Regions from separate parts of the Synechococcus sp. C9 genome, predicted to be linked through region 3. Evidence: predicted binding sites of a transcription regulator. Region 3 holds the regulator's gene; each other region holds the start of a gene.
The links. Region 3 encodes NtcA, which controls nitrogen genes in cyanobacteria. Its sites were predicted from a motif close to GTANCNNNNGNTAC; they were not measured.
Positions count from the first base shown of each region.

Region 1: the regulator NtcA is predicted to act here: its motif matches at 1,446-1,459, upstream of glnA (type I glutamate--ammonia ligase).
Region 2: the regulator NtcA is predicted to act here: its motif matches at 1,410-1,423, upstream of MLD66_RS07420 (ferredoxin--nitrite reductase).

Region 1 is NZ_JALAAD010000001.1:476,131-478,403, reverse strand. It holds gene MLD66_RS02345 (TlyA family RNA methyltransferase) at 8-799, opposite strand; gene apcB (allophycocyanin subunit beta) at 817-1,323, opposite strand; gene glnA (type I glutamate--ammonia ligase) at 1,530-2,273, shown strand, end outside.
Region 2 is NZ_JALAAD010000001.1:1,475,372-1,477,644, reverse strand. It holds gene MLD66_RS07420 (ferredoxin--nitrite reductase) at 1-1,240, opposite strand, end outside; gene MLD66_RS07415 (nitrate reductase) at 1,521-2,273, shown strand, end outside.
Region 3 is NZ_JALAAD010000001.1:213,787-216,059, forward strand. It holds gene fabI (enoyl-ACP reductase FabI) at 1-631, opposite strand, end outside; gene ntcA (global nitrogen regulator NtcA) at 793-1,464, shown strand; gene tsaB (tRNA (adenosine(37)-N6)-threonylcarbamoyltransferase complex dimerization subunit type 1 TsaB) at 1,483-2,166, opposite strand; gene MLD66_RS01060 (Ycf34 family protein) at 2,082-2,273, opposite strand, start outside.

The sequences.
Region 1 (2,273 bases), 260 kb from region 3:
GGGGCAATCATGGGGAAATCAGGGGGACAAGGGCTGATTCATCCCAGGCGATGCGGTTGCCGGTTGTCCCTAGCCACAGCAGATACTCGCAATTTCCCGCCGGGCCTTTGAGGGGGGAGGGGGTCAACCCCTGCACCTGCCAACCCAGAGCTTCGGCACTCGTTGCCACTTGCCTAATCGCCTGCACCTGCGCCTGGGCATCCTTGACCACCCCGCCTTTGGCAATCTGCGCCCGACCCACCTCAAATTGGGGCTTGACCAGAATCACCGCTTCCCGGGGCGGAGCCAACAACTGCCATAGAGCCGGTAACACCTTCGTCACCGAAATAAACGACACATCCACCACCCCCAAATCCGCCCAGGGGTCATCGGGCTGGTAGAGTTGCTCAGGTTGCAGATGCCGAAGATTCGTGCGTTCCCACAGCCGCACCCGGGGGTCTTGACGCAATTCCCAGGCCACCTGCCCGTAGCCCACATCCACCCCATACACTCGGCGGGCACCATGCTTTAATAAACAATCGGTAAAACCCCCGGTGGAAATGCCCCCGTCCAACGCCACCCGGTCAGCGACCCCTAGCCCAAAGGTGTGGAGGGCATGGGCCAGTTTTTCCCCACCCCGGGACACGTAGGGCGGACGGGCATGGAGGGTAATGCAACTGTCCATCGGCACCAGGGTACCCGGTTTATCCACCACCCGTTGATTGACCTGCACCCAACCCGCTTGGATGACCCGTTGGGCCTGTTGGCGGCTGGGGCAATGTCCCAAGGTGACCAGCAGGGTATCCAGACGTTCTTTCAAGGGTGATGTTCCGTCGGCTAAATGTCCTGTTCGCTCAACCCTTGGCTGAGATGGTCAAAGGGTTCGCTGATAAAATCCCCGGCGATCCCCGCCTGGGCGGCGATTGCCTGTACCTGCTCTTTCAGGATTTGAATCCCCCGCACCGAAGGCCCCAGGGGCACCCCCAGGGAATTGTAGGTTTCCCGCAGACCCTCTAGCACCCGCTCATCCAGGACATCCGTACTCCCCGCCACCAAAGCGTAGGTCGCATAGCGCAGGAAATAGTCCATATCCCGCAGACAGGTGGCATAGCGGCGGGTGGTGTAGGCATTGCCCCCAGGCCGGATCAACTCCGGCTGTTCGGTAAACAACTGGGAAGCCGCCGTGCGTACCAGATTGGCCGCCTCCCCATTGATCAGACGCGCCACCTGAATCCGAGCCAGACCCGTATCAAAATAGCTTTGTAAACGGTCAATTCCATTCCGGTCAAAGTAGCGTCCGGCCAGATCATAACGGGCGATTAAACTGGTAATGGCATCTTGCATGGCAGTACCCTGATGACGAAAAGCGGTTTTTACAGCAGTCCTTAGCTTACCACGCCAATTCCCCCACACCCACTTTCGTTGCGCTCCGTAACGATTTTGGTGGGGCTCTTCCTGGACAAATGGTATCTCAAGATACAAACTCCTGCCCCACAGGTCTTTAAGATTGGCGCATTGTGGACGGAATCTGTTTTTAGGAGCGTAAGTTCATGGCGAAAACCGCGCAAGAAGTCTTGCAGATGATCCGGGATCAGAATATTGAAGTGGTGGATTTGAAGTTCGTGGATATGCTGGGGACGTGGCAACACTGTACCTACGCCAGTAGCCTGATTAATGAGGATACATTTACGACTGGGATGCCCTTTGATGGTTCCAGTATCCGGGGCTGGAAGGCGATCAACGAATCCGATATGCTCAAGTGTGCTGACCCGGCGACGGCCTGGATTGACCCATTTATGAGCACCCCCACCCTGAGTATGATCTGTACGATTAAGGACCCCCGCACCGGCAATCTCTATGGCCGTTGTCCCCGGGCGATTGCCCAGCGGGCCTTGGACTATCTCTACAGCACGGGCATTGGGGATGTGGCCTTTTTTGGTCCCGAGGCGGAATTTTTTGTCTTCGATGATGTGCGGTTTGACCAGAAAGAATACGAGGGCTTTTACCATGTGGATTCCAGCGAAGGCCGTTGGAACACGGGGAAAAAGGAAGAAGGGGGCAACCTGGGCTACAAACCCCGCTACAAGGAGGGCTATTTCCCGGTGCCGCCGATTGATTCCCAGCAAGACATCCGCACGGAAATGCTGTTGACGATGGGCAAGCTGGGGGTGCCGATTGAGAAACACCACCACGAAGTCGCCACCGGTGGCCAAAATGAACTGGGGATCAGGTTTGAAAAACTCATCCAAGCGGCGGACAACCTGATGACCTATAAATATGTGGTCAAAAACGTC
Region 2 (2,273 bases), 1.3 Mb from region 3:
CCTGAATCAGCTTTAATGCTCGATTTTTGGTTTCGATAATTGCCAAGTTACAAAATTGATTCCCTGTGCAGGAAACTAATCCTCGCATTAATAAAGTTGGCTTCAGGGGAAATTTTTGCAAAATAGTCTCCTGGAGAAAATCAGCAATTTTTTCCTCAGAAATATGGGGAATAATCAAATTTTGTTCCACAGTTAACCGCAGTTCACCCTGTCCGTATCGGTTGGCAAGATCGGCAAAGTTAAACATATCTTGAGCCGTAATTCTTCCCACCGGAATATGCAAACCGGCATAGTATAACCCCTCCTGTTTTTGAGGATGCAAGCCTAAATGATCCCGCTTTGACCAGCATATTTCATCCCGCAGAGCCGCAGGGGGTAAATTATATCCGAGGCGGTCAATCACTTGGGCACGAAATTGGGGGATTCCCCAGGCATCAATGAGCCACATTAAGCGGGATTGTTGGCGATTTTCCCGCAAGCCATGATCCCGAAAGACTAACAATACTGCCCGACAAACATCCACCACCTGTTCTGGCGTAACCCAAGCATCCAAAGGAATCGCAGTCGCCACCCGTTTACTGGAGAAAAAACCACCTACTAAAACATTGAAACCCAAAGGGGATTGGGGATGCCCGTTTTGATAGGCGGGAATAAAAGCCAGGTCGTTAATCTCGGCGTGGGTAGAATTGTCACGACACCCATTAATGGCGATATTAAATTTGCGGGGTAAATTGGTAAATTCGGGATTGCCTCGCCCCCGGTTGGTCACCATATCTTGCACCGCTTGTACCAGGGAACGGGTGTCGTATAACTCGTTGGGGTCAATTCCAGATACAGGAGAACCGGTGATATTCCGCACATTGTCCATACCGGATTGCACACTGGTTAAACCCACCTCGGTTAAGGCTTGTAAAATGTTCGGAATGGTGGCAAAATCAATCCCCCTCAATTGGATATTTTGGCGGGTGGTAATATCCCCAACACCATCGGCACCACAGGCATCTAAAATTTGCGCCAATACCCGCATTTGAGTCGCCGTTAAAATCCCGTGTGGTATCCGCAGGCGCAACATAAATTTGCCAGGGGTAATTTTACGGAAAAAAATTCCGAGCCACTTCAACCGATGCTCTAAATCATCCTTGTCAATCTGCTCCCAACCCTGATGCGCCCATGCCGCTAGTTCATCTCGAACTGCTAACCCATCTTTCGCGGATTTGATCGCTTCAATCTTATTAGCCATAACTGCTCAGAATTGGGTTTGTCTCGGTTAATATAACGAACCCGTTTCTGATGGAATCGTAGCTTTTGTTACAAAAATTCATGGATAATACGCTTATGGTATTTTATCTATACGAGTTATGTTCAAAACCGTAGGGACAGGGCAATTTTGTCGGTAAATGGCAGAAAATGTATTATTTGATACGGTTTTTGCATGGATCCTATTGGTGGCAGGGGACAAGGGATTTAGTATAAAGTGAGGATTGCATCGTTAGGTGCGGTCGAAAAACCTAGGGGTTTCCATGGGTCGTAGCGTTCGTACTTTGTGTCCGTACTGTGGGGTGGGCTGTGGGTTGGAAGCGGTTTTCCAGACCAATGGCACCTACAAAATTCGGGGAGACCGGGCGCATCCGTCGAGTTTGGGGATGGTTTGTGTCAAGGGGGCAACCATCTTGGAAAGTATGGGGGTGAGTCGTTTGACGGAACCCCAGTGGCGACGTAAATTGACCGATGATTTTCAGCTGATTTCTTGGGATCAGGCATTTAATCTTTTGGTGGAACAATTAAACAACGTGCGGCAAGCATATGGTTCTGATGCTATTTGTTTTTATGGTTCAGGACAACTGCAAACAGAGGATTACTATGTGGTACAAAAATTAGTCAAGGGGTGTTTGGGAACGAATAATTTTGATACGAATTCCCGGATGTGTATGTCCTCAGCGGTATCAGCCTATCAAGCCAGTTTGGGCAGTGATGGACCGCCCTGTTGTTATGAGGATTTGGAATTAACCGACTGTGCTTTTTTGCTGGGTACGAATACGGCGGAATGCCATCCAATTGTGTTTAATCGCCTGCGGCAACATCACAAGCGGCACGATCCCATGAAGTTGATTGTCGTGGACCCCCGTTCTACCCCGACGGCGGCGGTGGCGGATTTACATTTGGCGATTCGACCGGGCACGGATATCGATTTACTGCATGGTTTGGGGCATTTGTTGTGGCAATGGGGAAAGATAGATGAAGGGTTTATTCAGCAACACACCCAGGGATTTGAC
Region 3 (2,273 bases):
GCTGAATCATGTCCCGAATCCCCCCCACCGCCGAAGAAGCCAGGGTTTTAATGGGGCCAGCGGAAATCGCATTCACCCGCACCCCCTGCGCCCCCAACTCGTAGGCGAGATAACGCACACACATCTCCAACCCTGCCTTGGTAATCCCCGCCGTATTGTAATTGGGCACCACCCGCACCCCGCCCAAATAGGTCAATGTAATCACAGAAGCCGTTGGGGTAAACAGGGGTTTCGCCGCCCGACATAGAGCAACCAGCGAATAGGTACTGACATCCAAGGCTTGCATAAACCCAGCACGGGAAATCCGGCTAAAATCCCCTTCCAAACCCTCTTTCGGGACAAAAGCCAGACAATGCACTAATATATCTAAACTGCCCCACTTGGCTGTTACGGCTTGAAACAGCGCTTCAATCTGCTCATCTTTTTGCACATCGCAGGGGAGAAACAACTCCGGCTCCAGGGGGGCGGTCAACTGCCCGACCTTTTGCTTGAAGCGGTCTTTTTCATCCGGGAGATAGGTCACCCCCAAAGTCGCCCCCGCCTGATGCAACTGTTGGGCAATCCCCCAGGCAATCGAATACTCATTGGCAATCCCCAAAATTAAGGCTTTTTTCCCCTGCAAATTCAACATGAATGTTTCGCCAAAAATGTCTGTACCCTGTTTCACCCTACCCTGGAATGTGCCCGAACACAAGAGCAAGCCAATGGTTACAAGGGATACAATCTATTTTGACCAGTTCCCGATAGGTTGAAATGATAGTTATTTATCCTTAGAACTGGTGCCCCCAAGCGATGGCTGTACTGCAAGACAAACCCCTTTACACCCTTTTACAGCGTCTATCGAACGGCACCTTTCCCCAGGGCGTAGAAACCTTTGAGCGGGGTAAAACCATTTTTTTCCCTGGCGACCCTGCCGAGCGGGTTTATTTTTTAATCAAAGGGGCGGTCAAACTCTCCCGGGTCTATGAATCAGGGGAGGAGATTACCGTAGCATTACTGAGGGAAAATAGTGTGTTTGGGGTGCTTTCATTTATTACCGGACATCGCTCGGATCGGTTTTATCATTCCGTGGCTTTTACCACCACGCAATTGTATTCGGTGCCGATTGAACAGATTGAAATCCTGTTGAAAAGTGACCCGGAATTATCCCTCATGTTGCTACGGGGGTTGTCCTCACGCATTTTGCAAACGGAAATGATGATTGAAACCTTGGCGCATCGGGATATGGGGGCACGGTTGGCGAGTTTTTTATTGATTTTGTGTCGGGATTTTGGGGTACCTGCCAGTATGGGGGTGACGATTGATCTGAAACTTTCACACCAGGCGATTGCGGAAGCGATTGGTTCGACGCGGGTGACGGTCACCCGTTTGCTGGGGGATTTGCGCCAAAGTGGCATGATTTCAATTAGTAAGAAAAAAATTACCGTCCATGACCCGATGAATCTCAGTCAACAATTTACTTAGGAACACTTTCTACAGCATTTACACTTGCAGTCCCACCGCATCCACAGGGGAGCGGCCATAGAAGGGTTGGGCGGCTGACCAATGGGGACGTTCCCCGTTCACCCAAAGCTGTCCCGCCCAGTGGAGCAGTTGATCCGCCGGGGCCTGGGTATGAATGTCCTCTGCCACCTGCACCGGTTCCGGCCAATTTTTGATCAGTTCCTGCCAGGCAGCGAGGGTAAAGACCTGGTCGGGGTGCTGAACATAGCCCCGGTGGTAGATGCCCCCATAGATTAAATCTGTCCCCGCCGGCCAGGAGAGGGCGACCGGTTCCGAGTAGGCAAAACTGGCAACCCCCAGGGTGGACAGGGCAAATAGGGGAATGTGCAACTCCTGCGCCAAAATCCGTGCGGTTACCAGCCCCAACCGCAGGGTGGTAAAGGAACCTGGACCCCGGGTCACCGCCAGCAAGTCCAGGTCTGCCCACCGATAGGGCTGGAGGAATTGGGCGAGTTGGGCATGAAAGTGACGGTTGGTGTCCCACCCCCAGGCGTATTGCTCGACCCGATAAGGTTCACCGATCTGACCCACCGCCAGCCCCACCGTGGCACCCGCCGTATGGAGTGCCAGCCCCAGGGTCATGTGGGCACCGGTTCCCCCGGACGCAGGCGGCTCCACCGTCCCATTTCCAGGGCAAAGGACTCGCACCCCACCACGTCCCATTCCATCTCAATCACCTCTGCCCGGGAGCGGATATTCACATTGATGCTGGGGGATACCGGCTCAAAGGTGGGCGTATCGGTCAAATGGGGTTGCTGGTGTTGGTGTTC